One region of the Rhizobium sp. 01N424 genome, then DNA from elsewhere that is predicted to be linked to it. Evidence: predicted binding sites of a transcription regulator. Region 1 holds the regulator's gene; the other holds the start of a gene.

Evidence for each region. The regulator LexA, encoded in region 1, represses DNA repair genes until DNA is damaged. The targets are predictions, from matches to a motif close to TGTTCNNNNTGTGTTCNG.
Region 2: a site for LexA is predicted at 7,017-7,034, ahead of recA (recombinase RecA). Genes of this name have one in related genera too.

Annotation. Positions count from the first base shown of each region.
Region 1 is NZ_JBFTRK010000007.1:92,680-108,362, forward strand. Features, by position in the region: gene pdhA (pyruvate dehydrogenase (acetyl-transferring) E1 component subunit alpha) at 1-502, opposite strand, end outside; gene AC1DNK_RS18320 (FtsB family cell division protein) at 648-968, opposite strand; gene eno (phosphopyruvate hydratase) at 1,113-2,387, opposite strand; gene kdsA (3-deoxy-8-phosphooctulonate synthase) at 2,542-3,387, opposite strand; gene AC1DNK_RS18335 (VOC family protein) at 3,384-4,262, opposite strand; gene lexA (transcriptional repressor LexA) at 4,467-5,180, shown strand; gene AC1DNK_RS18345 (ComEC/Rec2 family competence protein) at 5,161-7,587, opposite strand; gene gltA (citrate synthase) at 7,879-9,168, shown strand; gene lpxB (lipid-A-disaccharide synthase) at 9,200-10,390, opposite strand; gene AC1DNK_RS18360 (LpxI family protein) at 10,375-11,256, opposite strand; gene lpxA (acyl-ACP--UDP-N-acetylglucosamine O-acyltransferase) at 11,259-12,077, opposite strand; gene fabZ (3-hydroxyacyl-ACP dehydratase FabZ) at 12,074-12,541, opposite strand; gene lpxD (UDP-3-O-(3-hydroxymyristoyl)glucosamine N-acyltransferase) at 12,534-13,598, opposite strand; gene bamA (outer membrane protein assembly factor BamA) at 13,647-15,683, opposite strand, start outside.
Region 2 is NZ_JBFTRK010000008.1:150,726-166,408, reverse strand. Features, by position in the region: gene AC1DNK_RS20280 (SixA phosphatase family protein) at 1-219, opposite strand, end outside; gene dksA (RNA polymerase-binding protein DksA) at 495-914, shown strand; gene AC1DNK_RS20270 (flagellar biosynthetic protein FliO) at 991-2,097, opposite strand; gene cckA (cell cycle histidine kinase CckA) at 2,375-4,981, shown strand; gene AC1DNK_RS20260 (pseudouridine-5'-phosphate glycosidase) at 5,018-5,944, opposite strand; gene AC1DNK_RS20255 (carbohydrate kinase family protein) at 5,975-6,919, opposite strand; gene recA (recombinase RecA) at 7,161-8,246, shown strand; gene alaS (alanine--tRNA ligase) at 8,410-11,073, shown strand; gene AC1DNK_RS20240 (AraC family transcriptional regulator) at 11,206-12,057, shown strand; gene AC1DNK_RS20235 (glutathione S-transferase family protein) at 12,049-12,687, opposite strand; gene AC1DNK_RS20230 (N-acetyltransferase family protein) at 12,776-13,219, opposite strand; gene AC1DNK_RS20225 (NADP-dependent isocitrate dehydrogenase) at 13,295-14,509, opposite strand; gene AC1DNK_RS20220 (hypothetical protein) at 14,699-15,223, shown strand; gene AC1DNK_RS20215 (FUSC family protein) at 15,297-15,683, shown strand, end outside.

The sequences.
Region 1 (15,683 bases):
CGCTGACCGAGTCATTGCCGCGGTAGCGGTTGGCAAATGCCAGGCCGGTGCCGAGCGAGACCTGCGCGCCGACGATGCCGTGTCCGCCGTAGAAATGCTTTTCCTTGGAGAACATGTGCATCGAACCGCCCTTCCCGTGGGAATAGCCGTTGCGGCGGCCGGTCAGTTCGGCCATGACGCCGCGGGCGCTCATGCCGGTTGCCAGCATGTGGCCGTGGTCACGGTAGGCGGTGATGACCTGATCGCCATCCTTCTGCGCCATCTGCATGCCGACGACGACAGCTTCCTGACCGATGTAAAGGTGACAGAAACCACCGATGAAGCCCATGCCGTAAAGCTGGCCGGCCTTCTCTTCGAAGCGGCGGATCAGCAGCATCTCGCGGTAAGCCTTGAGCTCCTCGTCGCGATCGAAATCGGCGACAGGACCACCATTCGAGGCCTTGGCTGCGGATTTTGCGCTGGTCTTGCGGCTGGAAACGGTCGCGTTCTTTCGCGGCGCCATTCAACCCTCCCTATGGGTTTGTGGTTCTTAGGTGGCGCGTACCATAGGGAAGAAATATGGCCACAGCAATGCCATAAATGCATGGCACGTATTCAGGATTAAGCCACTGATAATTCTATATAATTAACGATTAACTTGTTTTCAGTTAATTGGAATATGAATTGAATATGACGACCTCGTCGGCGCGTGACACATTCAGCTGGTAACGGGCTTTTTCGTCTAGCATATCCTTGTCGAGAGAGCCATCACTCAAAAGCGCGACCTGCTGCTCGATATGCTCGCGCTTGGCCTTCAGCGTCGCAAGCTCCTTCTCGCGGGCGATGCGCCGCTGCTCGAAGACTTCGGTCGCACGCAGGCCGTAATCGCCATGGATGCAATGATAGCCGAAATAGGAGAGAAAGGCGATCGTCATAGCCGGAACAACGAACCGGCCGATCTTCTTTTTCTTATGATGCTTTGTCCACATACGCACACATGCTCTAAAACGCATTACCTATGCGATGACAGTAGCGCTGAGAGATTAACCGTCCGTTGACTATGAATTCTTGCGAGCAAGAAAAAACCCGCGCCGGTGAAGCGCGGGTTTCAAGGCATTGATCGCTAACGGCTATCAGCCGCGGATGATCGAGCGGCCGGCATAGCGGGCCTGCGGGCCGAGGCCCTCTTCGATGCGGATCAGCTGGTTGTACTTTGCCAGACGATCCGAGCGCGACAGCGAGCCGGTCTTGATCTGACCGCAGTTGGTGGCAACCGCGAGATCGGCAATCGTGGAATCTTCGGTTTCGCCCGAACGGTGCGACATGACGGCGGTGTAGGCTGCCTTGTGCGCAGTGTTGACGGCGTCGAGGGTTTCCGTCAGCGAGCCGATCTGGTTGACCTTGACGAGGATCGAGTTGGCGACGCCCATCTTGATACCGTCGCGCAGGCGGGCCGAATTGGTGACGAAGAGATCGTCGCCGACCAGCTGAACCTTTTTGCCGGCCAGATCGGTCAGAGCCTTCCAGCCGTCCCAATCGTCTTCAGCCATGCCGTCTTCGATCGAGATGATCGGGTACTGGGCAGCGAGCTGCGCCAGGTATTCGGCCATTGCGCCAGGCTCCAGCGTGCGGCCTTCGCCTTCCAGAACGTACTTGCCGTCCTTGAAGAATTCGGTCGAGGCGCAGTCGAGGCCGAGATAGATGTCTTCGCCCGGCTTGTAGCCAGCCTTTTCGATCGACTTCATGATGAAATCGAGGGCTTCAGGCGCGCTCTTCAGGCCCGGTGCGAAACCGCCTTCGTCGCCGACGTTGGTGTTGTGGCCCTGAGCCGAGAGTTCCTTCTTGAGGACGTGGAAGACTTCCGAACCCATGCGGACGGCTTCACGGATCGAGTCGGCGCCGACGGGCAGGATCATGAATTCCTGGAAATCGATCGGGTTGTCGGCATGAGCGCCGCCGTTGATGATGTTCATCATCGGAACAGGCAGCAGGTGGGCGGAAGCGCCACCGACATAGCGATAGAGCGGCAGGCCGGCAGCTTCGGCAGCAGCCTTGGCGACGGCCAGCGAAACGCCGAGGATGGCGTTGGCGCCGAGGCGCGACTTGTTCGGCGTGCCGTCCAGTTCGATCATGATGTTGTCGATCTGGATCTGGTTTTCGGCGTCGATGCCGCCGATGGCGTCGAAGATTTCGGTGTTGGCAGCTTCGACGGCCTTTTCGACACCCTTGCCGAGATAGCGCTTGCCGCCATCGCGAACTTCGACGGCTTCGTGCGCGCCGGTCGACGCACCCGACGGAACAGCCGCGCGGCCCATGCTGCCATCTTCCAGATAAACGTCGACCTCGACGGTGGGGTTGCCACGGCTATCGAGAATCTCGCGGGCGATGATATCGGTAATTGCAGTCATGGGTTTCTTCCTGCTCGGTGGGTGGGATAAATCGTTTGAAATCGTCTTAATCGAAGGCACGCAAATTACAATGGCCGTTTTTGAGCCGCCTAACATGCCTTCGTTTCCAGCCTCATTCGAGGCCTATTACAGGATCATGTCAGCCTTTTGAACGTCAGGCCGCTTTCGCGATGGCGTCGAAGGCGAGAAGCTTTTCGAGAAGCCGCGGCATGTCCTTCAGATAGACCATGTTCGGTCCGTCGGACGGCGCGTTGTCCGGGTCTTCGTGCGTTTCGACGAAGACACCCGCGACACCGACGGCAACGGCGGCACGCGCCAGGGTCTCGACGAATTCGCGCTGGCCGCCGCTCGAACCGCCCTGCCCGCCCGGCTGCTGCACGGAATGCGTGGCGTCGAAGATAACGGGAGCGCCAAGTGCAGCCATGATTGGCAGCGAGCGCATGTCCGATACCAGTGTGTTGTACCCGAAGGAGGCACCGCGTTCGCAGAGCAGGATGTTCGGATTGCCGCTGGCATTCAGCTTGGCGAGGACATTCTTCATGTCCCAGGGCGCCAGGAACTGGCCCTTCTTGACGTTGACGATCCGGCCGGTCTTGGCGGCAGCAACGAGAAGGTCCGTCTGGCGGCTGAGGAAGGCCGGGATCTGCAGGATGTCGGCGACGGTTGCCACCTGCTCGCACTGCTCTTCCGTGTGGATATCGGTCAGAACAGGAAAGCCGAATTCCTTCTTCAGATCGGAGAAGACTTCGAGCGCCTTTTCAAGACCGATGCCGCGCTCGGCAGAAAGCGATGTGCGGTTCGCCTTGTCGAAAGACGACTTATAGACGAGGCCGATACCGAGCGACTTGCAGAGTTCGCTCAGAACACCGGCGACCATGAAAGCATGGTCGCGGCTTTCCATCTGGCAGGGACCGGCGATCAGCGACAGCTTGCCCGTATTCGAAAAAGTAACGCGTCCAGCACCCTCGCCGGCGACGACTTCTGCATTGGTATTTGTCATTGGGTCTCCTCGAAGGCAAAGATTGCGCCTTGTCCCGGCGCCGGCTTCACCAGCAGACGATTGTTCATACTGACATGGGTGATCCCGTTAGCAGCCAAATGCGCCGCTGTCACGGCCAGATCACCGACCGAAAACACGATTGCGCGCGCCCTGAGGCCGTTATCGGTGACAAGTGGCTCGGCATCGAAATAGGCCTCCATGCCCTCGCTCGAGAAGATGGAAAGTCTCCCGTTCGGCAATTCGAAGTATAGGCCGAGTGCCGCCTCCTTAGGCTCCACTCCACCGCTGGCCGTCTCCAGAAATTCGGCGAAGGCCTGCGGATCCTCAGCGCTCAGGGCAATCTCGCTGATGCCGGTGACGCCGTTTGCATGGGTTTCCAGTGCCTTGCGATCGGCCGGAAAGGCGTTGATCCGCTGGCAGGCGAAGAAGAAGACATCGGGTGCCCGGAGATCGGCGGCAAAGGCGAGCTTGAAGGCGCCTGTCGCCTGTGTTCCGTCGGGCATGACGATCGGCCGCGAGAATTCGACCATATCACCGCCGCTCAGCTGTGCGCCGTCATAGGAAGCCTTGTCCGCATCGGCATCATCGGTGCCGAAGACAACAGCCGAAAAGCCGTCATCGCCGCAGCGGAAGCGGAAGGCCTGATCGCGGGCGACGAAGCTGTTGCCCTTCGCGACGGCCGCGTCGCACTCCGCCTGGTTGGCGACACCGAGCGGTTCGAGATAGGTCCTGTCGGCAAGGAAGACGCAGGCATTCTCCGTTCCGAACGGATGACGGCCATCGGCCGCGACGGTGAAACCGAGACGGCCGAGTCGCTCGCGGGCAACATCTATATGGGTGACGGGCAGTACCAGATGATCGAGCGGATGCGTCATGGCGGTTCCCTCCGGTGAAGCCGGCAGAGATTTGCACTCCCTGCCCGGCAAAGCGCAAGCGTGGATCACCAATCCGGCAAATAAACTTTCAAAAACGACGAAAAATCATCGGAAGTTTTACCAATATTTAGGCACTTGCGGAACACATATGGAACATATAGTGTCCGTTCTGGCTTTGTTTCACGAATCTGGGGAAAGACTTCGATGCTGACGCGCAAACAACAGGAGCTTCTCCTCTTCATTCACGAGCGGATGAAAGAGTCCGGCGTACCGCCGTCCTTCGACGAAATGAAGGACGCGCTCGACCTGGCTTCCAAGTCGGGCATCCATCGCCTGATCACCGCGTTGGAAGAGCGCGGTTTCATTCGCCGCCTACCGAACAGGGCGCGCGCACTCGAGGTCATCAAGCTTCCGGAAGCCTACAGCCCGAGCATTCAGCCGCGCCGCGGATTCTCGCCGAGCGTCATCGAAGGCAGCCTCGGCAAGCCGCAGCCGGTCGCGCCGCCGAAGCCGGCGAACGAGGACAATCACACGTCGATCTCCGTGCCGGTCATGGGCCGGATCGCAGCCGGTGTGCCGATTTCGGCGATCCAGCAGAACACCCACGACATTACAGTTCCCGCCGACATGCTCGGAAACGGTGAGCACTATGCTCTTGAGGTCAAGGGCGACTCCATGATCGAGGCCGGCATCTTCGACGGCGACACGGTCATCATCCGCAACACCAATACCGCCAATGCCGGTGATATCGTCGTTGCGCTCGTCGATGACGAAGAGGCAACACTGAAGCGCTTCCGCCGCAAGGGCGCGTCCATTGCGCTCGAGGCCGCCAACCCGGCTTACGAAACCCGCATTTTTGGACCTGACCGCGTCAAGGTTCAGGGTAAGCTCGTCGGCCTTATCCGCCGCTATCACTGAGCGGTTCGCTTTCACCAAAAGCTCCACTGCGCCAGTCATAGGCGCGGTGGCGGGTCCAGGGACGATCGAGACCCTCGAATGATGTGGTGATTTCGGCGATCCCATTGGGGAAACGAAGCTCGACAGCGCCTGTCTTCCGCAGTGTCTCCCCGGTGAAAAGCAGGGCGCCTGAGCGGCAGGTATCGAAGCGCAGGCGAACCGGTGTGACGACGATATCGGATATGTCGCAGGCTGGGCCAAGGAACGCCGCATTCTCGATCACGGTCAGGATCGAACCGTTGTCGAGCTTCGCTGTACACCAGGCCTTTTTCACGCATGAGAAGCGCTCGCCCGTCGCACTGGCCTTGATCGCGTTCATGGTGTCGTTCTGCTGTGCCTCCGTCAGTTTCAGCCTTTCACCGCGCGGTGCGGTGGGAATATCCGGGAGCGCCGGGAACGCCGGTGACAGATGCTTATCGATCACCAGAGCGCGCCTCCATTGATCAAAGATGAAGCCCGGTGGCCGCTCGCGATTGGTGGCGAGGCCGTTGTCGCTGACGATGCCCGCCATGCTCCCGTCCTCGGCAATCACGATTTTCGGCGGCGGAGGACCTCCCAACATCGCGGCGGCTGTCGTCGATGCCATCAAGATCGCGGTGCCGAGATGGCGCATGCGGCTGCGCAGCAAAGTCAGCAGCAGGAAACCTGTCACCGCCGCGGGAAAGTACCAAGACGCCAGGCGCCCGACGCCGATATCGCCGCCCCATGAGGCAACCGTCCTGGCGATGGCGATCACCAGATCGAGCCCGAAACCCGTCACCTGCCACGCCCATGCATCGAGACCGAAGGGCATCAGCAGCATGGCAATGAGGCCGAACGGCATGATGATGAAGGAGATAATCGGCATTGCGGCGAGATTGGCTGGCAGGCCATAGGCCGTCAGCCGGTGGAAGTGCTCGACCGAGAACAATGCAGTCGAGAAGCCGCCGATGACGGAGGTCAGCAGGATGCCGCCGAAGAACGCGGCGGCGGAAGACAGCATCCTGACGGCGCGAAACTTTGCGAAGGGCCGGTCGCGCACCGGCCTCTCCTTCCAGAGCGCATAGCCCGCGACGAGGGCCAGTGTCGCGGCGAAGGACATCTGGAAGCTTGGCCCCATGATCTCCGAGGGTGAGAGGATAATGATCACCAGCGCCGACAGGGCGACGTTGCGCAGACTGATCGACGGCCGGTCGAAGAAGACCGCCGCCAGCATGATCGCCATCATGATGAAGGCGCGTTCGGCAGAGACAGCGAAGCCCGAGATCAGAAAATAGGCGGTGACGGCGGCAAGCGCACCGGCTGCGGCGATCTTCTTGACGGGATAGGCCTGGACGACAGCCGGAAACAGGCTGAGCACGCTGCGGAAGCCGACGAAGAAGATGCCTGCCGACAGCGCCATGTTGAGACCGGAAATGGCAATGATATGCGCAAGCCCGGATTGGCGCAGCGCCTCGGTCGTCTCGCTCGAAATGGCGCGGCGCTCGTCCGTGACGAGAGCGGCGGCGAAAGCGCCGGTGTCGCCAGGCAGGATGCCTCTGATACGATCGCCGATGCCGCTTCTGAGGCGATAAAGCCATTCAATAGCGCGATCCTGCATCGATCCGGGCTCGGGTTCGGCCGCTGGCACCACGGCAGGGGCACCATAAAAGAAACCGTTGCCACCGACGCCGTCGAAATAGGCACCGAACGAAAAGTCGTTGAGGCCGGGAAGAGCAGGCCCAGACGGCGGCGTCAGCCTTGCCCGGCCTTTCAGCCAAGTCCCGGTTTCGAACTCCGCTTTCTGGCCGCGCGCAATCACGGTCACCTGCTCTGGCGGTCGCTTCAGCGCCGGGTTCTCCGTCGCCTTGAGCGCCAGCAGATACCGCCAGCCGCCGCGGCCATCGCTTTCCCGCCGCTCTACGCGGCCTGTCAGCGTCGTCGTTACCGCCGAATCGAGAACGACAGTACCAGCTCTCCAGGTCTCGAATTGTGCGGCGAGGATGCCGGCAGCAATCAACGTCATGGAGGCCACGCAGATCCGGCTCCACTGCCGGCTGCGATCGGTCACGGCGAGCAGCAGAAGCAGCACGACCGCGCATGAAAGCGGCACAGCCGGTGAAATGTCTGCACCGCAGGCAAACCAGAGAAGGGAGCCCAGTCCGAGCGCCACCGGCGCAAACAACATGCGGCCGCCATAAGCCAGCTCTTCGACAGCGCAGGCCGGCAGGCTTTGCACAACACGGCGCTGCAGCGACCGAAGAGCATGAATAGAAAGCTGCCGGCGGTGACCTAGATTAACAGGTGCGAGGAGAGAGCCCGCTGCAGGCGGCATCAGCAGCGTCTGCGGCAATTTGGCCGCGGCGCCGATGGTGATCGTGCTGACGTCGCTGGTTTTCAACTCCGGCATGCAAAGAGCCTGATGACCCGATAGAATACAACCAGAATGCAACCCTGCGCGCGTTTCAGCAACAATAATCGATTGAAAAATGATGAAAAAACGTGAGTGCAAAAAGCCTAAATAAATCATCGGCTTCCGCTATGCGTTTACAGCATCGCAGGAGTGCCTAAAAGTTGATACTGCGATGCACAAAATGGCGTCACGGTAACTTGGCATTAGGCGCGCTATCATATAGCAATCTGAGCGGACGCTTAACCCTATGGCGCTTTTATGGCGCCGCCGCCAATTTGGAGGATCAGAATGACGGATCAAAGCGCAACAATCAAAATCGGCGACAAATCCGCCAATCTTTCCGTAAAGAGCGGAACGATTGGGCCTGATGTCATCGATATCGGCGCACTCTACAAGAACACCGGTTCCTTCACGTACGATCCTGGTTTTACCTCGACCGCATCCTGTGAATCGAAGATCACCTACATCGATGGCGATGAAGGCGTTTTGCTGCACCGCGGCTATCCGATCGAGCAGCTGGCCGAGCACGGCGACTTCCTCGAAGTCTGCTATCTGCTGCTCTACGGCGAACTGCCGACCGCTGCGCAGAAGAAGGACTTCGATTACCGCGTCACGCACCACACCATGGTGCATGAGCAGATGAGCCGCTTCTTCACCGGCTTCCGCCGCGATGCACACCCGATGGCCGTCATGTGCGGCTGTGTCGGCGCCCTGTCGGCCTTCTATCACGACTCGACCGACATCACCGATCCGCATCAGCGCATGGTCGCTTCGCTGCGCATGATCGCCAAGATGCCGACGCTGGCCGCCATGGCCTACAAGTATCACATCGGTCAGCCCTTCGTTTACCCGAAGAACGACTTGGACTACGCGTCGAACTTCCTGCGCATGTGCTTTGCTGTCCCTTGCGAAGAGTACACGGTCAATCCGGTTCTCTCGCGCGCCATGGACCGCATCTTCATCCTGCATGCCGACCACGAGCAGAACGCTTCGACCTCGACCGTTCGTCTCGCCGGCTCTTCAGGTGCAAACCCGTTCGCCTGCATCGCGGCCGGCATTGCCTGCCTCTGGGGTCCTGCCCACGGCGGCGCCAACGAAGCGGCTCTCAACATGCTTTCGGAAATCGGCTCCGTCGATCGTATCCCTGAATATGTTGCCCGCGCCAAGGACAAGAACGATCCGTTCCGCCTGATGGGCTTCGGTCACCGCGTCTACAAGAACTACGATCCGCGCGCCAAGATCATGCAGAAGACGACGCATGAAGTTCTCGGCGAACTCGGTATCAAGGACGATCCGCTTCTCGAAGTGGCGATGGAACTCGAGCGCATCGCGCTAACCGACGAGTATTTCATCGAGAAGAAGCTCTACCCGAACATCGACTTCTATTCGGGCATCACGCTGAAGGCTCTCGGCTTCCCCACGACCATGTTCACGGTTCTCTTCGCTCTCGCCCGCACCGTCGGCTGGATCGCGCAGTGGAACGAGATGATCGAGGATCCGCAGCAGCGTATCGGCCGCCCGCGCCAGCTCTATATCGGCGAAGCGGAGCGCAACTACGTTCCGGTCTCCAAGCGCTAGGCGCCTGTATCGGTGAAACAAAAAAACCCGGTCATTTCTGACCGGGTTTTTTCTTGTCCAGAGTCTCGAGAACGACCTCGGCCGCCTTTTGTCCTGGCGGTTTGTCCGTCTGCATGCGCTGCCAGACGAGATCGAAGCCCGAGCTCATCGCGCGGCGCTGCAGCGTATCCGCCGACAGTCGCTCCATCCATCGCGACAGGCTGCCGCCGCGGACAACCTCGTTGATATATTCAGGCACGACCGCGTAGTCGGCGATCAGGTTCGGAATGGCAGCCGTCCAGGTCTTGATGCGGCCCGTCAGCAGCTTCATGATCCAGTCGATCTTGTAGGCCGACACCGTCGGCACGCCGGCGAGCCCCAGCTCCAGGATCACCGTTCCGGATGCGGCCATCGCTGCGTCGGCTTCGGCGAAAGCCTGCCACTTCGCCTCGCTGCCGACAAGGATCTCCGGCTTCACCGGCCAATCCTTGATCATCTCGCGCACCTGCGCCTCGCGCCTCGCAACGGTAGGCAACATGAACCGCATCTCGCCGTTGCGCGAGACAAGCTCATTCACTGCATCGCCGAAATGCGGCAAAAGACGGTTGATCTCCGAGGCCCTCGAGCCCGGGAGCAACATGATCGACTTGACGGCGGGCTGGGCAGCGTTTGCCCTTGCGCTGCGCGCGTTTCGTGTCGCGATGAGATCCTGATCTGCCGTCAGCCGGTGGCCGACATAGGTCGTCGGCGGCCCGCCGAGTTCCTTCATCACGCCGGGCTCGAATGGCAGGACCGCCAGAACATGATCGACATATCCCAGCATGCGTTGTGCGCGGTATTCCTTCCACGCCCAGACACTCGGACAGACATAGTTGACGACAGGCAGATCCGGGAGAGCCGCGCGTACGCGTTTGGCGACGCGATGGGTAAAGTCGGGACTGTCGATGATGACGAGAACATCAGGCTTGGCGGCGATGATTGCCGCCGTGGTCTGGCGGATCAGCCTGTAAAGCGTCGGCAGCTTGGCGAGCACCTGGCTGATGCCCATGATCGACAGTTCGGAATAGTCGAACAGCGATTTCAGGCCCTGGGCTTCCAGCGCCTCGCCGCCGACGCCGAAAAGCTCGACCGGGCCGTTATGGATCTTTTTCAGAGCGGCGATCAGATCGCCGCCCAGTAGGTCGCCGGAGACTTCTCCGGCAATGATGCCGATTTTCAGACTGGTGCTCACGTCAGCCCCCATCCAGGCAAGCCGCGGTCGATGCCGCACACGAAAAGGCCAGCCTGATCCGCCGCAGCGATCATCTCATCTCTCTCCAGAATCAGTGCCCTGCCCGCCTCGACGGCGACGCCTGCAAGACCGGCTTTTTGTGCATTGGCAATTGTCGATACGCCGATCGATGGCAGATCGGCGCGCAAATCCTGTTGCGGCTTGCAGAGCTTGACGAGGACGCCCTTGCGGCGCGCCGATATCCGCCCTGTACCCCGCAGCGATGCGACCCGCTCCAGCATGCCGTCGGTACCTTCGGGTCCCTCGAGCGCGACGACGCGTCCACCCACAGAGACGGCACCCTGCCCGACATCCAGCAATCCCAGGGCATTGGCGGCCTCGGCAGCCTTCAGCATGTCGGAGATATCGTCCTTGCCCGGCGCCACCGCACCGAGAGAGCCGACAGAAGCCAGGAGATCAGGTGCGATTTCCTGAGCGCCGATCACGCGGCGGCCGTTATTTTCGATGAGCTTGATGACCATCTGCAGCACGGTGTCATCACCGCCGGAGATCAATGTCCTGACGACCGACGGGATCTTGACGATGGACTTCCAGGTCGGGCGTATTTCCCGCCATTCCGGCCGGCGGCGAACGCCACCGGACATTACGACGCGGCGAATGTCATGCTTGCTGAAGATAGCTTCGAGTGCGGAGACATCGCCGACGCCGATGACGGCATGGTCGTAGCCCTGCCAGGAACGGTCAACTTCGCCCTTCAACGAGATCACGAAGGGCTCATCGCCGGCAGCTCGCGCTGCCTGAGCGACGTAAGCCGGCAAAAGGCCGTTTCCAGCGATGATCGCAAGACGGCCCTTCGCGGTGTCGCCGGAAACGGACACGCTCAGCCTTTCTGTCCCCGCGTCGGCGAAGACAGCGCCCGATCGCTCTCGGCGGCAATGAAATCGAGGATTTCGACAACCTGAGGGCAATCATCATATTCGGCGCGGATTGCGGCTGCGTTATCGCGAACCGAACCGGAGCCTTCGAAAATTGCCTTGTAGGCGCGCCGTACGGTGTGAATGACAGCGCGATCAACGCCGGCACGCGTCATGCCGACGACGTTCAGGCCGCCGAGCAGCCCCGGATTGCCGTTCAGCATGCCGTAGGGAATGACGTCGTAGCTGACGGCGGAGAGGCCGCCGACAAAGGCCTGGCGGCCGACACGCGTGAACTGATGCACCGCCGAACCGCCGCCGAGAATGACGCGATCTTCGATCGTCACGTGACCTGCAAGCATGACGTTGTTCGACATGATGACATTGTTGCCAACACGGCAATCGTGGGCAACATGCGAATTGGCGAGGAACAGATTGTTGTCGCCGACGATGGTCTTGCCGCCGAAATCGCTGGTGCCGGTATTGATCGTCACACCTTCGCGCATCGTGCAATTTTCGCCGACGGTCAGCGTCGTCTCTTCACCGGCGTGATGGACGCTTTGCGGATCACCACCGATGACGGCCATAGGAAACACCCTCGAACCCTTGCCGAGGATGCTCCGGCCGGTGACGATGGCATGGGGATGAAGCTCGACATTGTCATGAAGCGTCACCTTCGGACCGACATAGGCGAAGGGACCGATGGTCACGTTCTCACCGACGACGGCGCCGTCTTCAACGACGGCCATCGGGTGAATGCGGGCGCTGGCGGCAACCGTGCTCATGCCTTGTCCTTGCGTAGGATCATTGCACCGATATCGGCTTCCGCGGCCAGGTTGCCATCAACCTTGGCGTCACAGTGGAACTTCCAGATATTGCCGCGCTGCTTCAGCTTCTTGACGTGAAATTCGACGCGATCGCCGGGGATGACAGGCTTGCGGAAGCGGGCATTGTCGATCGTCATGAAGTAGACGAGATTGCCGCTCGTGCCATCCTTGCGCGCACAGATCGCGCCGGCCGTCTGGGCCATGCCCTCGACCAGAAGCACGCCAGGCATGATCGGCGAATCGGGAAAATGGCCGGTAAATTGCGGTTCGTTGGCCGTGACGTTCTTGATACCGATCGCGGAATCGTCACCGTCGATCTCGATGATCCTGTCGACCATCAAGAAGGGATAGCGGTGCGGCAGGAGCTTCATGATCTCGATGATGTCTGCCGACGAAAGAGAAGCCTTTGCTTCTTCAGTCATTCTTGTCTCCCGTTTTGTTCGCCCGTGCCGCCGAACGTGCCATGATCTCGGCAGATTCGCGCAGGAAGTGCTTGATCGGCCTGGCCGGAATGCCACCATAACGCTCGCCGTCCGGAATGCTTTGTACCACACCGCTCTTGGCAGCGATCTGAACGCCGTTGCCAATGGTAATATGGCCATTAATCCCGGTTTGACCACCGATCTGCACACCATCGCCGATCACAGCACTGCCGGCGATGCCAACCTGTGAAACAACCGCGCAGTGACGGCCGATCTTCACGTTGTGGCCGATCTGCACCTGATTGTCGATCTTGGTGCCTTCACCAATGACCGTGTCGTCCATCGTACCGCGGTCGATCGTCGAGTTAGCGCCGATCTCGACATTGTCCTGAATGATGACACGGCCGATCTGAACGATCTTGATCATGCCACGCGGGCCCGGCGCATAGCCGAATCCATCCTGGCCGATACGTGCGCCATTGTGGATGATGACGTGATTGCCGAGAAAAGCACACAGCACGCTCGCGCCGCTGGCGATCGAACAATTGCGGCCGATCTTGACACCGGGGCCGATGATCGCACCCGCTCCGATCCGGGTGCCCGAACCGATTTCGACACCGGCGCCGATGACAGCCAAAGGCTCGACGATGACGCCGGCTTCCAGCTTGGCGGTCGGATCGACCACGGCGCCAGTGCCGATGGCGCTGTCAACCGACATGGATGGCAATGGCTGCAGAGCCGACGGATGCAAATATCCGCCAGCCATTGCAAATGCTGCGTGAGGATTTTTTGAGACGAGCGCCGGTATATGCGCCGGGATTGCAGACAGCAAAGCCGGATCGCACAGAACAGCCGATGCCTCGCATGTTTCCAGCTCGGCCCGGCTCCTGCGCGAAATCACATAACAGATGTCACCAGCCTTGGCGCGGCTCACAGGAGCCACGGAATGAATGATGACGTCAGCCTTGGACGAATCGGGAAGTTCTGCCCCGAGATATTGAGCGAGCTCAGAGAGCTTCACCCCATCCCGAGGCTTAAAGAACGAATTTTGCTCCATCGGCAATGCTCCAGAACGGAATTCCAGTATGGTTCCGGACTGCCGATATCAGAATTGGTTGTTGATGCCAAACTTGAAGTACTGCGTCTTGTCGTAGTCCTTCTTGACGACCGGGATCGCATAGTCGACGCGAAGTGCACCGAAAGGCGACTGCCAGATCAGGCCAAGGCCGACGGAAGCCCGCAGAGCTGCGTTATCACCATCGACAGTAAGACCAGAAACATCAACATCGTTGCCGAAAAGCGTACCCGCATCCGCAAAGACTGCGCCACGCAGACCAAAGTCACGCGGGAAGCCTGGCATCGGGAACGAAGCCTCAGCAGAGACCGTGAAATAGGTCGTACCACCAAGCGGATCGTCTGGCTGGGATCCGCCCATCCGCGGACCGATGCCCTTGTTTTCAAAGCCGCGAATATCGCTGTTGCCCAGGGTGAACTGGTCAAAGATATTCAGGTTCTTGTCGAAACCAACAACATAGCCAGCGCCTGCCGCGAGCGAACCGATGATGTCTGCATCGTCAGCAAGCAGATGATAATAGCGGGCCTTGCCGTAGACCTTATAGAACTGCGAGTCGCCGCCGAGACCAGCGATTTCGTTGGTCAAGGTTGCGTAGATACCTTCACGCGGCAACGTCATATCGTCGAGCGTGTTGTAGGTAAAAGTCTGCGAGATCGACGACTTGATCCAAGGACCGTTATTGACCAGATCCTGATAGGGTATCGACAGATCGCTCAAATCACTGCCGCTGGAGTCGTAGTCCATCCGCTTGAAGTTGTAGCGGAAAGTCGAAGCCAGGTCTTCGGTGATCGGCGCTGTTGCGCGCAGCACAAGGCTGTCTTCGGTGTAGTCGTAGTTGTCGTTGCTCGAGGTTTCGCTGTGGTTCAGGTCGAAACCGGTCGCAAGACGATAGCCGAGGAAGTAGGGCTCGGTGAAGCTCAGGCCGTAGCTCTGCGATCCTTCGAGACCGCCACCTGCCGAAACCTTGATGTACTGGCCGCGGCCGAGGAAGTTCTTTTCTTCGATCGAGGCTTCGAGAATGAGGCCGTCGCCGCCTGCAGCGTAGCCGGCGCCGATACCGAACGAACCGGTCGACTGATCCTGAACATCGACGACAACGACGACGCGGTCAGCGGCACTGCCCGGCTGCGTCGAGATGTTGACGGACGAGAAGAAGCCAAGCGCTTCAAGGCGGCGCTTCGCCTTGGTGATCATCTGCTGGTTGAAGGCGTCGCCTTCGGAGACGTCGAACTCGCGGCGAATGACGTAATCGCGCGTGCGGCTGTTGCCGCGGATTTCGATGCGCTCGATATAGGCGCGCTCGCCCTGGTCGACGAGATATTCGACGCCGATCGTGTTGTTGCCGAGGTCGCGGTTACCGCGCGGCGTGACACGGGCGAAGGGATAACCTGCCGAAGCAACCTGGTCGGAGATGGCTTCCATCGACTGCTGAACGCTCTTGGCGCTATAAACCTCGCCTTCGTGCGTCTTGACGAGACCCTGCAACTGTTCGCCGCTGACACCATCGACCGTCGACTGGACCGTAACAGGACCAAAATTGTAGCGCGGACCTTCTTCGATGTTGAAGGTGAGCGTGTACTTGTTTGTGGTTTCGTCGAACTGAGCGTCGGACGAGACGACCTTGAAGTCGGCATAGCCACGGTTGAAGTAGAACTGGCGCAGCGCCTCTTCGTCGGCGTGCAGCTTGTCTTCGTTGTAAACGTCCTTGCGCGTCAGGAACGACAGGAAGTTCGAACGCTTCGTCGAGATGACAGCAGCCAAGCGGCCGGCGCTGTAAGCGTTGTTACCAACGAAGTTGATGGAATCGATCTTGGTGCGGTCACCTTCGTCGATGACGAAAGCAAGGTTCACGCGGCCTTCGCCAAGCGGAACGACCTGCGTCGTGACGTTGACTTCGCTACGGCCGGTGGCAGCGTAAGCTTCCTTGATAGCGGCGATGTCAGCCTGGATCTGCGCATCATTGTATGGGCCGGAGGCGTGCGTGCCGACAACGGAGGCCAGCTTGTCGTCCTTGACCTTGCGGTTGCCGTTGAAGACGACCTGGTTGACGAGTTGGGCTTCCTGAAC
Region 2 (15,683 bases), on a different contig from region 1:
GACGGCATCGGCCGTCTGGCGGCAGCGCTTCGCCGTCGAGCTCAGGATAATGTCCGGACGGTAGCCCTTGTCCGCTGCGCGGTCGGCGAGGATCTCGGCATCGCCGTATCCCTTTTCGCTCAGGGCGCGGTCGAAATCGCGTTGTCCGGACTGCGCCCACGCGGCTTCGGCATGCCGCAACAGGTAGATTCGCGAAGGCGTATGCAAGGTTGCGGCCATAGAAAAATCCACGTGCGAAGGAGCCTTTTCAGTAGCCGCCGGGTATTGCCGGCGTCAACCGGTGACGTGCCGTGGTGGTGCAAAAGCGCTGGGCCTACACGGCTTGTTGAAGGCGGGGTGAGAAAGCGAATCTGGAATAGTGGTGAGAAAATAGACTGTTAGCCTAAAAATATGACAGATTTAAAAATCTGTTTACATGTCGTATTTGGCTTGAATCGATATTGGCGCATGAGATATACAGCCCGCCACATGAGATGTTCTTCAGGAGAATCGCGTTGAGTGAGAAGATCGATCTTAGCAGCTACGTTCCCTCGGAAGACGAGGAGTTCATGAACGTAAACCAGCGAGCATACTTCCGCACGAAGCTGGTCGCATGGCGAAATGACATCCTTAGAGAAGCGCGCGAGACACTGGATCATCTCGCTGAAGAAAGCGCCAACCATCCCGACCTCGCGGATCGGGCATCTTCCGAAACAGACCGCGCCATCGAACTTCGAGCGCGTGACCGTCAGAGAAAACTGATTTCCAAGATCGATGCTGCCCTGCAGCGGATCGAGGAAGGCACTTACGGCTACTGCGAGGAAACCGGCGAACCGATCGGCCTCAAGCGCCTCGACGCCCGCCCGATTGCCACATTGTCGATCGAGGCGCAGGAACGCCACGAGCGCCGCGAAAAGGTTTATCGCGACGAATAAGCGTCCTGGGAGCAGGCATAAAATAAAAGGCACCGCATTGCGGTGCCTTTTTCGTTTTGGCGGTCTGACTGACCGGTTACTTGTCTCGGTTGACGCTCATCTCGCCGAAGATGCGCGCCACTTCCTTCTGCAGTTCGGCATCGGCGCCGGTGACCGGCGGTGCTTCCGGGTCGCGGCGCTGCAGGTTGACCGGCTGCGGCGCGATGGTGCGGATCGGCGCGCTCTGAATGGATCGCGCCGGCTGGACGACGCGTTCGGCGGCCAGCGTGGTGTTCATCTCTTCTTCGAGAATGCGCTGAAAATCGCCTTTCGGCTGCTGTGGCGGCGCTCCCGCATCGGCGGTCACCACCGGATGGCCCTCCGAAACCGTCGGCAGGCTTTGTGCCGGCGGTGTCAGCACTTCGGGTTCGATACGCGCCTGTTGCGGCAGGACGCGGGCGCGAGCGGCATCCAGGACATCGGCGGCATTGGTGGTTTCGAGCGACGGTGCCGGCTGCGGCTGCTCCATCGGGCGGACGGTGATCGTTGGCGGGACACGGTTTTCTGCCGCGGCAATGACCGGAGGAGCGGTGATGGCCGGAGTGGGAGCCGGTGCAGGGGGAGCAGGAGCGAAGGCGGGTGCTGCGGCGGCGGATGCGATGGGTTGCGGGCGGCGCGGCTCGATGAAAGGTGCCGGAGCGGGCGCAAGGGCAGGGATGTAGGGCTCGGCCTCTTCCTCTTCGAAGATCGCCACCGGTTCCGGCTTCGGTTCAACCCGGGGCTCCGGCCGCTGTTCGGGGACGGCGCGGAGTGCAGGGCGTTCGGCCACGGCCGGGCGCCGTTCGATTGCGGGAGCTGCCGGTTGTGACACCGGCGCCGGGCGGAGCTCAGACGACGGTTTCGCCTGTTCGGCGCCCTCAGGGAGGATGCGGCTTTCGATGACGATATCGCTGGGGCCGCCGATCATGATCAGGTGCTCGACGTCGTCGCGGCGCACCAGCACGAGGCGGCGGCGGGTATCGACGGCAGCGGCGTCAAGAACTTGCAGGCGGGGCTGGCGGTTCTTGCCGCCGCGCACGAAAGGCGAGGGTGCGCGGTTGCGCATCAGCCAGAGCACGCCGATCAGGACGACCAGGCCAAGGCCGACGCCGCCTGCTGCTAGGAGGAAACGGCTGCCGTAGTCGCTCACTACGCTGTCAAACATGATCTTAAACTCCCCTATACGCAGGCCGCATCATGAAGGCTTTTCAGTTCCTTAGGCAATAGGCTGTGTGCTTGTCCAGTCACGCCCGTGCGAGAAGATCGCCTCAGAAGCCCGATGGCTTGCGAAACTGGCGCTGTTCCTTGTGAATTCAAGCGTTCCGGCGGTACGGCACTGTTTTTGCAAGGCCTACAAATTGCTAAGAAGGAACGAACGCCTGATTCCTGCTTTGTCTTCCGGTGACAAAGCGCCATGCCGGATCGGCGCATGCGAGGACTAGATGACGACACCGCGTCAGGCTGACGACTACAATTCCCCGATCGTGGATCGAGGAGGACGTTCCGGCACGGCTATCCGCATCCTCCTCCTGGCGCTGGTGCTGATCGCCGCTGCCGCCGCCTTCGTGGTGTTCAAGAGTTCGCTCGACAACGAGATGGTGCTCGGCGTTCTCGGCGTGCTGGCCATGGTCGGTATCTTCTTTCTGGTGTCGTCGGTGATCGGCTTCATAGAAGTGATGCCCCAGCGCCAGTCCGACAGCCTGGCCCGCTCGTTTCTCAACAGTCACCCGGATGGTTCGCTGATTACTGATGACAAGGGCCGGATCATCTATGCCAACGGCGCCTATGGAAAACTGACCGGCGCGCGCAAGGCAACCGAGGTGCAGACGCTGGAAGCGCTGCTGTCGCGTCACCGCGAGTCCAATGAGGCGCTCTACCGTCTGTCGAACGGGCTGCGCGAGGGCCGTGAAGGGCAGGAAGAGTTCCGGCTGCTGCGGGCGCTCGGACCATCGCCGAATGGTTCTGGGGCGCACTGGTACCGTCTGAAGGCGCGTACGCTGAAGACCGAGGAGAGCGGCAGCAAGCCGCTGCATATCTGGCAGATCAGCGACATCACTTCGGAGCGCGACGATCAGGAGCGCTTCTTCAAGGAATTGCAGAACGCCATCGACTATCTCGACCATGCACCGGCCGGCTTCTTTTCCGCCGGGCGCAAGGGCGAGATTTTTTATCTCAACGCGACGCTGGCCGAATGGCTTGGTCTCGACCTGACGAAATTCATACCGGGCTCGATGACCATCGGCGACGTGGTGGCAGGCGAGGGGCTGGCATTGATCCAGTCGGTTCAGGCCGAGCCGGGTCTGAAGAAGACCGATACGCTGGATCTCGATCTGAAGAAGTCGAACGGCCAGAGCCTGCCAGTGCAGATCGTCCACAGCGTCACGTCGATGCGCGACGGTGCGCCGGGCGAAAGCCGGACGATCGTGCTGCGGCGCGAACCGGGCACCGAGAACGAGCAATCCGCCTCGGCCGCCGTCATGCGCTTTACCCGCTTCTTCAACAATACGCCGATGGCGATCGCCTCCGTCGATGGCGAAGGCCGGATCCTGCGCACCAATGCGCCGTTCCTGAAGCTGTTCTCCGGCCTGGTATCGCGCGATGACGTCGACAATGGCGCACGGCTTGAAGCGATCGTCCAGCAAAGCGATCGTGAACGGCTGCAGAGCGCGCTCGACGCCGCCAAGGACCGGCAGGGCGACATTCCGCCGATCGATTCCCGCACGCCTGACGACGATGCACGCCATTTCCGCTTCTACATCAATGCCGTCATCGACCAGAGCGACGAAGCGCCGGAAGAGGCGGCGATCGTCTATGCCGTCGAGGTGACCGAGCAGAAGGCGCTTGAGGCGCAGATGGCGCAGACGCAGAAGATGAACGCAGTCGGCACCCTGGCGGGCGGCATCGCACATGACTTCAACAACGTGCTGACGGCGATCCTGCTATCCTCCGACCACCTGCTGCTGCAGGCGCGGCCGGCCGATGCGAGCTTCGCCGATCTGATGGAAATCAAGCGCAATGCCAACCGCGCGGCGGTGCTGGTGCGCCAGCTACTGGCCTTCTCGCGCAAGCAGACGATGCGGCCGTCGGTGCTGAACCTGACGGATGTCGTCGGCGATCTGCGCATGCTCGTCGACCGGCTGCTGTCGGGCACCAACGTCAAGCTCGATGTCGAATATGGCCGCGATCTCTGGCCCGTCAAAACCGACCTCTCTCAGTTCGAACAGGTGCTGATCAACCTCTGCGTCAACGCCCGCGACGCCATGCCCGAGGGCGGCAAGTTGACGGTGCGGACACGCAACGTGACGGCGGATGAAGTCGCGGCCTTCAACTATTCCTATATGCCGAACGAGGACATGGTTCTTGTCGAGGTCAAGGATACCGGCACCGGTATCGCGCCCGAGATCATGGACAAGATTTTCGAGCCGTTCTTCACCACAAAGGAAGTGGGCAAGGGAACCGGCCTCGGGCTGGCGATGGTCTATGGCATCGTCAAGCAATCCGGCGGCTATATCCAGCCGGAGTCCGAAGTCGGCAAGGGAACCACCTTCCGGGTGTTCCTGCCGCGCCATATCGTTGAGCCGGTCATAGCTGCCGAGGGGAGCGCAGACGGCTCTGTTGCCAGCAACGTCGTGCAGATGCCTGTCGCGGTGCAGCCGGAGCAGCCGGAAGACCTGACCGGCAACGCCGTCATTCTGCTCGTCGAGGATGAGGAGGCGGTACGCCGCGGCGGCAAGCGGATGCTTGAGACCCGCGGCTATACGGTTCACGAGGCGGGATCGGGCATCGAGGCGCTCGACATTCTGGAAGAACTCGACGGCAAGGTGGACATCGTCGTTTCCGACGTCGTCATGCCGGAGATGGATGGGCCGAGCCTGCTGCGCGAGCTGCGCAAGACATATCCGGATATGAAGTTTGTCTTCGTTTCCGGTTATGCCGAAGATGCGTTTGCGCGCAATTTGCCGGAGGGATCGAAATTCGGCTTCCTGCCGAAGCCGTTCTCGCTGAAGCAGCTGGCCGTCGTCGTCAAGGAAACGCTCGACAGCAAATGACGGGAGGCGTTTCCGCCTCCCGGGTTTTCAATTCATTCAGGCGTCCAGCGCCACGGCGATTTCGGCCGCCAGCCGCGCGTTGTTTTCCACCAGCGCGATGTTGGTCTTCAGGCTCTGGCCGTCGGTCAGGTCGAAGATGGTGCTGAGCAGGTAAGGCGTGACCGCCTTGCCGGTGATTTCGTCGCGCTCGGCGCTATCGAGCGCACGCTCGATATAAATCTCCATCTCCTCGCGCGGAATTTCGTCGGCTTCCGGAACCGGGTTGGCGATCAGCATGCCGCCATCGATGCCGAGCTGCTCGCGGGTCGTCTGGAAATTGGCGATTGCCGCCGGGCTGTTCAGGGTCAGCGGGCTCTTCAGGCCTGACTTGCGCGACCAGAAGGCCGGGAATTCTTCGTTCTCATAGGTGACGACGGGAACGCCGGAGGTTTCCAGCACTTCCAGTGTTTTCGGAATATCGAGGATCGCCTTGGCGCCGGCGCAGACGACGATGACGCCGGTGCGGGCAAGCTCTTGCAAGTCGGCCGAAATGTCGAAGCTCTCTTCGGCGCCGCGATGCACGCCGCCGATGCCGCCGGTGGCGAAGACCTTGATGCCGGCACGCGCCGCAGCAATCATTGTCGCGGCCACGGTCGTGGCGCCGGTGCGGCGCTCGGCGATCGAGAAGGCGAGGTCGGCGCGCGACACCTTCATGACGTCCTTTTCCTTGGCGAGCCTTTCAAGCTCTTCCGGCTCGAGGCCGATATGCAGGACACCGTGCATGACCGCGATGGTCGCCGGAATGGCGCCCTGCTCGCGAATGATCGCCTCGACGCTGCGGGCCATCTCGATATTGCCCGGATAGGGCATGCCATGAGTGATGATGGTCGATTCCAGCGCGACCAGCGGTGCACCGCGCTGCTTGGCAGCGGCAACTTCCTTCGAATAGGAGATCGGCAGCAGAGGGGAGATCGGTTTCGTCATTGTCGTTTCCAGTTCATCGATAAGCGCGCTTCAATGCAGAATTCTGGCGGCCGGAACAAGGGCCAGCGTGTCGCGGAGCAGTTCGGGCGTCAGTTTTTCACTGACGGCAAGCGGCGATTGGACGGTGACCGCTGCGGCCGCAGCGCCATGACGCACGGCTTCCTCCAGCGGCAAACCGTGCATGAATGCCGACAGCACGCCTGCGGCAAGCGAATCTCCGGCGCCCGTGACGTCGGCCACGCTATCGACTGCGGGCGGCTGCAGCGCGATCGACTGCTTGCCGGCAAAGGCGATCAGTTCGCGCTGTCCGCGGGTGACGACGCCGCCCTTCAATCCGGTGTCACCGAGCAGAGACACCCAGTCTGTCGCATCGTCAGGGCGTGTTCCGGCGAGTGCCGTGGCTTCCGCCTCGTTGAGGAACAGGAAGTCGATGCCTTCGGCACAGGCCTTCAGCTTGATCACCTTGGCTGGCGAGATGGCAATCGCCGCCACCGGTTTTCCAAGGCCGTTTGCCCGGGTGACGATGGCCGCGATCGTGTCTTCCGGCAGGTTGGCGTCGAAGAGGATCAGATCATTGTCGGCAAAGGCCTCGCGCACCGCGCGGATGGCGAGGCGGCGGGGCGAGAAATAGCGGTAGAGGTCCATATCGGCGAGCGCGATGACGAGATTGCCGTCTCGCTCGATGATCGCGGTGTAGCTAGGCGTCTTGCGGTCGAGGAAGACGAAAGGGCGGTCGTTGACACCGGCTGCATAGGCAGCCTCCGTCACCATCTCGCCGGTCGGATCACCGCCGCGCGGCGAAATCATCGTCACGTCGAAGCCGAGGCGGGCTAGATTGCGCGCCGCATTGAAGCCGCCGCCGCCGGCTTCTTCGAACCAGGATCCCGGATTGCTGGAGCCCGGCGCCGTGTCGCCGGATATGCGTCCACGCCGGTCGATATGGGCGCCGCCGAGCACGAGAATATTGCGCTTCATGCGTGAGCTCCAGAGGGGGCGATTTCGCCGAATCGAGCCATCCGCTGCAGCTCGCCGTCAGGCCGTGTCACGCTGCTAAGCCCTTGCGCCGCATCAATAAAACAAATGTAGAACACGTACTGATTTACCTTTTCGTTTCAATCATTTGAACGCCACTTGCGGAATGAGAACAAATCACGTACAAAATCGGCATCGGCGGCGACATTGCTAGAGCGGCTTCAATAACCTAAAGGTGGATCGAATGTCACAGAATACATTGCGGCTTGTAGAGGACAAATCGGTGGACAAAAGCAAGGCACTTGAAGCGGCACTCTCTCAGATCGAGCGGTCGTTCGGCAAGGGCTCTATCATGAAGCTCGGCTCGAATGAGAGCGTGGTCGAGATCGAGACTGTTTCGACGGGCTCTCTCGGACTGGATATCGCACTCGGCATTGGCGGTCTTCCCAAGGGCCGCATCATCGAGATTTATGGACCGGAAAGCTCCGGCAAGACGACATTGGCGCTGCAGACCATTGCAGAAGCCCAGAAGAAGGGCGGCATCTGTGCCTTCGTCGATGCGGAACATGCGCTCGACCCGGTCTATGCCCGCAAGCTCGGCGTCGATCTGCACAATCTCCTGATCTCGCAGCCGGATACCGGGGAGCAGGCGCTAGAAATCACCGATACGCTGGTTCGTTCCGGTGCCGTCGATGTTCTCGTCGTCGACTCGGTCGCTGCACTGACGCCGCGCGCCGAAATCGAAGGCGAGATGGGCGACAGCCTGCCGGGCCTCCAGGCGCGTCTGATGAGCCAGGCATTGCGCAAGCTGACCGCATCGATCTCGAAGTCGAAGACCATGGTCATCTTCATCAACCAGATCCGCATGAAGATCGGCGTGATGTTCGGTTCTCCGGAAACCACGACGGGCGGCAACGCGTTGAAATTCTACGCCTCGGTTCGCCTCGACATCCGCCGTATCGGCGCGGTCAAGGAGCGTGAAGAGGTGATTGGCAACCAGACGCGCGTCAAGGTCGTCAAGAACAAGATGGCGCCTCCCTTCAAGCAGGTCGAATTCGACATCATGTATGGCGAAGGCGTCTCGAAGACCGGCGAGCTGGTCGATCTCGGCGTCAAGGCAGGCATCGTCGAGAAGTCAGGTGCCTGGTTCTCCTATAACAGCCAGCGGCTCGGGCAGGGGCGTGAGAACGCCAAGATTTTCCTGCGAGACAATCCGGATACGATGCGCGAGATCGAGACTTCGATCCGCCAGAATGCCGGCCTGCTTGCGGAGAAGCTGCAGAACGGCGGACCGGATGCCAATGACGGCGATGGCGACGGCGAGCCCTGATCCTCGCCCTAGCATTTTTGCGTTCGAAACGGCCGCATTCCACCAGGAATGCGGCCGTTTCGTTTTGCAGGCGGGTTTGCCTGCTGGACAGTGGTTAATGCGGACGATAAAAGCCACTGCATTTAAGATTTGACCTGCCGTGGGCAGCATTGAAGGGCATAGCATGAGCGGTGTGAATGATATCCGGTCGACCTTCCTCGACTATTTCAAGACCAACGGCCACGAAGTCGTTCCGTCGAGCCCTCTCGTGCCGCGCAACGACCCGACGCTGATGTTCACCAATGCCGGCATGGTGCAGTTCAAGAACGTCTTCACGGGTCTTGAAAAGCGCCCCTATTCGACGGCGACGACGGCGCAGAAATGCGTGCGCGCCGGCGGCAAGCATAACGACCTCGACAATGTCGGCTACACCGCGCGCCACCACACCTTCTTCGAGATGCTCGGCAACTTCTCCTTCGGCGATTATTTCAAGGAGCGGGCGATCGAGCTTGCCTGGAACCTGATCACCAAGGAATTCGGCATCGACGCCAAGCGCCTGCTGGTCACCGTCTATCACACCGACGACGAGGCCTTCGGTCTCTGGAAGAAGATCGCCGGTCTGTCGGAGGACCGGATCATCCGCATTCCGACCAGCGACAATTTCTGGGCGATGGGCGATACCGGTCCCTGCGGTCCGTGCTCCGAAATCTTCTACGATCACGGCGATCATATCTGGGGCGGCCCTCCGGGCTCGCCTGAGGAAGACGGCGACCGCTTCATCGAGATCTGGAACCTCGTCTTCATGCAGTACGAGCAGATCACCAAGGAAGAGCGCGTCGATCTGCCCCGCCCGTCGATCGATACCGGCATGGGCCTCGAGCGCGTTGCGGCGCTGTTGCAGGGTAAGCATGACAATTACGATATCGACCTGTTCCGCGCGCTGATCGAGGCCTCCGAGGAGGCGACCGGCGTCAAGGCAGAAGGCGACCAGCGCGCCAGCCACCGGGTCATCGCCGATCATCTGCGCTCGTCCGCCTTCCTGATCGCCGACGGCGTTCTGCCGTCCGCTGAAGGCCGTGGCTACGTGCTTCGCCGCATCATGCGCCGCGCCATGCGCCATGCCGAGTTGCTTGGCGCGCGCGAACCGCTGATGTGGAAGCTGCTGCCGGCGCTGATCCAGCAGATGGGCCGCGCCTATCCGGAACTGGTGCGCGCCGAGGCGCTGATCACCGAAACGCTGAAGCTTGAGGAAACCAAGTTCCGCACGACCCTGAAGCGCGGCCTGTCGCTGCTGTCGGACGCCACGACCACGCTCGGCAAGGGCGACATGCTCGACGGCGAGACCGCCTTCAAGCTCTACGACACCTACGGCTTCCCGCTCGACCTGACGCAGGATGCCCTGCGCGCCCGCGAAATCAACGTCGATCTCGCCGGCTTCACCGATGCCATGGAGCGCCAGAAGGCGGAGGCCCGTTCGCATTGGGCCGGCTCCGGCGACAAGGCGACCGAAACCATCTGGTTCGAGCTGCGCGAGGCGCATGGCGCAACCGAATTCCTCGGCTATGCCACGGAAAGCGCCGAGGGCGTCGTCCAGGCGATCGTCAAGGATGGCGCCTCTGCTCAGCAGGCCGTCAGCGGCGACAAGGTGCAGATCGTCGTCAACCAGACGCCGTTCTACGGCGAATCCGGCGGTCAGGTGGGCGATGCCGGCATCATCTCTTCCGACAACGCCAGGATCGAGATCACCGATACGCAGAAGCGTGGCGAGGGGCTGTTCGTGCATATCGGCACAGTCGTCGAAGGCACGATCAAGACCGGCGACGCGGTTGCGATGACCGTCGATCACGCCCGCCGCTCGCAGATCCGCGCCAACCATTCGGCAACGCATCTGCTGCATGAGGCGCTGCGCGAAGTGCTTGGCCACCATGTTGCCCAGAAGGGCTCGCTGGTGACGCCGGACCGCCTGCGCTTCGACGTGTCGCATCCGAAGCCGATGTCTTCAGAAGAGCTGAAGGTGGTCGAGGATATGGCCAACGAAATCATTCTGCAGAATTCGCCTGTCACGACGCGTCTGATGAGCGTCGATGATGCCCGTGCCGAGGGCGCAATGGCGCTGTTCGGCGAAAAATACGGTGATGAAGTGCGTGTGGTTGCCATGGGCCAGGGTCTGCATGGTGCCAAGACCGGCAAGCCTTATTCGATCGAGCTCTGTGGCGGCACGCATGTGTCTGCGACCGGTGATATCGGGCTGGTGCGCATTCTCGGCGACAGTGCCGTCAGCTCCGGCGTGCGCCGTCTCGAGGCAGTCACCGGGGAAGCGGCCCGTGTCTATCTGGCCGAGCAGGACGACCGCGTGAAGACGCTGGCGTCGGCCCTCAAGGTGCAGGCAGGCGATGTGGTTTCGCGCGTCGAAGCGCTGATGGACGAGCGCCGCAAGCTGGAACGCGAACTGGCCGATGCCAAGCGCAAGCTCGCCATGGGCGGCGGCCAAAGCGGTTCGGCCGATGACGCGGTCCGCGAGATCGCCGGCGTCAAGTTCCTCGGCAAAGCCATTACCGGCGTCGATCCGAAGGATCTGAAGGGCATTGCCGACGACGGCAAGGCCAGCCTCGGCTCCGGCGTCGTGACGCTGATCGGCGTTTCCGACGACGGGAAGGCCAGCGCCGTGGTTGCCGTTACCGAAGATCTCGTCGGCCGCTTCAGCGCCGTCGATCTGGTGCGCATCGCTTCTGCAGCGCTCGGCGGCAAGGGCGGCGGCGGCCGTCCCGATATGGCCCAGGCCGGCGGTCCGGATGGATCGAAGGCTGACGAGGCGATCGAAGCGGTTGCGGCAGCGCTTGCTGGTTGATCTTCACCGGATGGTGATAGTGAAAGGCGGAGACTTCGGTCTCCGCCTTTTTTGTTCTAAGCCTGAACTCCGCAGGATTTGTCAAACCGGACTATGGTTGTCTGCAGGTGATCGATTTGCATGAGGTCTGACATGAACGGGCAAACGGCTTGGTCTCTCTATGAAAACCGCCTGAGGCGGGTTTCGGCCTATATCCACGACCACCTCGACGAGGAGCTAGATATGGAGCGGCTGGCCGATATCGCCTGCATGTCGAGCTATCACTGGCACAGGATCTACCGGGCGATCTACGGCGAGACGCTGGCGGCCACCGTCAAGCGGCTGCGGCTGCATCGCGCGGCGGGCGATATCGTCCGTACAGGTCTTGATATCAGCGAGATTGCCAAGCGATCGGGCTATCCCAATCTCCAATCCTTCAACCGCATCTTCAAATCGGTCTACGGCATGCCGCCGGCGCGCTACCGGAAAGAGGGAAGCCATAAAGTCTTCGAACCCTCGATTTCAGGAAAGGCGACAGCCATGTTTGACGTGACGTTGAAAACCATCGAGCCGATCGATCTGATCGGCGTACCGCATACCGGTTCCTACATGCAGATCAGCAAGGCGTTCGAGACGCTGTTCGGAACGCTTTATGCCCGCGGGCTGGCGTCACCCGGTATGCGGATGATCGGTGTCTATTTCGACGATCCTGATATCGTTGCTGCTGAAAAACTGCGGTCGGTTGCCTGCGTCAGCGCTGATGAGACCATCGCCGCCGAGCCGCCTTTCGTCCGGCAGTCTCTCAGCGGCGGCGAGTATGCGGTGCTGCGCCACAAGGGTCCCTATGCGGACATGCACAAGGCCTATCAGTGGCTCTATGCCGAATGGCTGCCGGTTTCCGGCCGGCAGCTGCGCGACGGGCTGATGTTCGAGGAATATCTCAACAACCCGCGCGACACGGCGCCGACCGAGCTTTTGACGGATATCTACATGCCGCTAGTGTGAGTGGGCCTTGAGCTGCATGTCCTGCATCGCTTCATCATCCAGTGCGTTGGCCCGGCGGTAGGCATCCCGGTTGGCGACGCGGCCGAGATAGTCGGCAAAGGCCGGCCGCTGCTCGAGCGAACCGAAATTCAGGCCCCAGCCGATATGCGAGCCAACATAGACATCGGCGGCCGTGAAGCGGTCGCCGGCGATATAGGGGTTGTCGGTCACGGCTTTTTCCAGCGTGTCCATGACATCGCCGAAGCTGCCATATTCGACGCTGCGGGCCTTGTCGGCAGGGGTGACGAAGCCGAGCATACGGATGGTGACGACCGATTTCAGCGGACCGGCGGCGAAGAACATCCAGCGGTAATAGGAGCCGCGCTCTTTAGGGCGCGGCGCCAGCTCCTTCTCAGGAAACGTGTCGGCCAGATAGGCGCAGATCGCAGCGCATTCGGTGACGATGGTGCCGCGATGCGAGATCGCCGGGACCTTGCCCATCGGATTGACCGAGAGATAGTCCATTCCCTTGATCGTACCGTCGAAGGTCTTGATCTCGGTGCGGTAGGGAACACCGGTTTCCTCCAGCATCCAGCGGGCGATCCGGCCGCGCGACATCGGATTTGTGTAGAACACCAGTTCTTCGGTCATCATTGTCTCCTCATCGATTGCTGATATCTGGCGCAGGCCAGCGACGCGGCAATGTCTAGGGGAGGATGCTGCCAATTTCTGTCAGCAGTCAGAGCTGCTTTCTGTACTGGATGAAGCCGGAGCGTTCGGCGATGTGATCGTAGAGGCGGCGGGCGCGCTCGTTGGTCTCGTGCGTCATCCAGTAGAGCCGGCCGGCGCCCTGTTCGCGGGCAAGATCGGCAACGCGCTCGATCAGTGCGGCACCGGTTCCAAGACCGCGCTGGTCTGCCTCGACATAGAGATCCTGCAGGTAGCAGGTCCATTTCGGCAGCCAGGTGGAGCGATGGAAGATGGCGTGGACGATGCCCTTCAGCTTGCCGTCGTCATCGAAAGCGCCGAAGGCATGCATCGGCTCGTTTGCAGCGTGGAAGCGCGCCCAGGTCAGTTCGGTGGTCTCAGGCGGAATGACGACGTCGTAAAAGGTCTGATAGCCCTTCCACAAGGGCTCCCATTGCGAGCGGTCGGATGGCTCAAGCAGGCGGATCGTCGTCATGTGCTGTTCCCTTGTTGTTGAAATGAAAACGGCGGGAAGATCCCGCCGTTCTGCTGTTCTCTGGTTCTGGCCGCCTCAGGCGCCCATGGCCGTCTTGAGGTTCTCGTCGATCTTGTCGAGGAAGGCGGTCGTCGACAGCCATGGCTGATCCGGGCCGATGAGCAGCGCCAAGTCCTTGGTCATGAAGCCAGCTTCGACGGTGTCGACGCAGACCTTTTCGAGCGTTGCCGCGAACTTTGCGAGTTCCGCATTGTCGTCGAGCTTGGCGCGGTGTGCGAGGCCGCGGGTCCAGGCGAAGATCGAGGCGATCGAGTTCGTCGAGGTTTCCTGGCCCTTCTGGTGCTGGCGGTAGTGGCGGGTCACCGTGCCATGTGCGGCTTCCGCTTCGACCGTGCGGCCGTCCGGCGAGAGCAGGACCGAGGTCATCAGGCCGAGCGAGCCGAAGCCCTGGGCGACCGTGTCGGACTGGACGTCGCCGTCGTAGTTCTTGCAGGCCCAGACGTAGCCGCCGGACCACTTCAGCGCCGAGGCGACCATGTCGTCGATCAGGCGGTGTTCGTAGGTGATGCCGAGCTCGACGAACTTGGCCTTGAATTCGGCCTGGTAAACTTCCTCAAAGATGTCCTTGAAGCGGCCGTCATAGGCCTTCAGGATAGTGTTCTTGGTCGACAGGTAAACCGGCCAGCCGCGCATGATGCCGTAGTTCATCGAGGCGCGGGCGAATTCGCGGATCGACTCGTCAAGGTTGTACATCGCCATGGCAACGCCGGCGCCGGGAGCGTCGAAAACGTCCTTCTCGATGACTGCGCCGTCTTCACCGACGAACTTGATCGAGAGCTTGCCCTTGCCCGGGAATTTGAAATCGGTCGCCTTGTACTGGTCGCCGAAAGCGTGACGGCCGACGACGATCGGCTTGGTCCAGCCCGGGACGAGACGCGGAACGTTCTGGCAGATGATCGGCTCGCGGAAGATCACGCCGCCGAGGATGTTGCGGATCGTGCCGTTCGGGCTCTTCCACATCTGCTTGAGATTGAATTCCTTGACGCGGTCTTCGTCAGGCGTGATCGTCGCGCACTTGATGCCCACGCCGTGCTTCTTGATGGCGTTGGCGGCGTCTACGGTCACCTGGTCGTTGGTGGCGTCGCGGTTTTCGACAGAAAGGTCAAAGTAATCGATATCGAGGTCGAGATACGGATGGATCAGCTTGTCCTTGATAAGCTGCCAGATGATACGCGTCATTTCATCGCCGTCGAGATCGGCGACGGGGTTAGCGACCTTGATCTTTTTCATGTATCTGCCTCGTAAGCTGGTGGGGACTGGGTCCCGTGGCGGGTGATTTTTGAAATCCCGAGCGCTATAGCATTGTGTGCTTGGAACGCAAAGCCGCAAGCACCCCGGAAAGAGCATTTTGGGGCCATTGCCAAGTCCGCGGATTTGATTAGTGTCCGCGGCAATTGCTTCGTTAACGGACATTTCATCATGAAGACGATTGCCTTGCTGCTTACCGTATTCGCCGGTCTTCCGACCCTTGCAAAAGCTGCCGAAATCCCGGCGCCGGTTCAGGAGGTCATGGACGCCACGGTCAATAACTGGTCGGGCGACGATATCGAATGGGTCGACATCTTCGACCCCGGCAAACTCGACACGCGCTACAGCAAGGATTTCGCCGCCAAGTACCGGGAGGCGGCAAAGCATCCCGCCGTGGACGACGGCATCTCACCCTTCGATTACGACGTCATCGTCAACGGGCAGGATGCCTGCCCGTTGGAAGATCTGAAACTGACGCCGGAGAAGACGGCCAATGGTCAGGATGAGGTCGTGGCGTCGTTCCGGAAGATGGCATGCGGCGAGGGCGAAGAGGCACAGGCGGTTTCCACCGTGCGCTTCGAGATGGCCACGGAAGGCGGCAAGGCCGTCATCGACGACATCATGCTCGAGGATCCCGAGACCAAGGCTACCAGTTCGCTGAAGGCGACGATGGACGAGATCGCCAAGGGCCAGTGAGGGCCGGCCCGGCGTTTGATTTTGCCCGATTTGGCGGTATGTCCGGAGAGGGCATGTTTCGTGACTGCGCCGGATGAGGGTTCATCGGTTGTTTTCGGGCTTCGATCTTCGTGACTGGCTGCTTGCCAACGACCCGGCGCTGTCGCGCTTTCGCATGGCATCGCGGGTGACGCTGACGATCGTCATCTCCTTTGCGATCCTATTCTTGATCCATCTCTTTGCTGTGCCGCTACCGACTGCCTCCTATGGCCTCGGCATCGTGCTGTCGATCGAGGGTGGGGTCGCCGTGCGCGACAAGGGCAATTTCCGGCAGCTGATCACGCGGTTACTCGGATGCCTGGCCAGTCTTGCCGTCGTGGCGATCGCCGCGGCGCTGGAAGATCATCGGGTGCTGACCGATCTGGTCTTTCTGGTGGTGATCTGCCTTGCGGCCTCGGCGCGCGTCTTTGGGCCGCGCGGG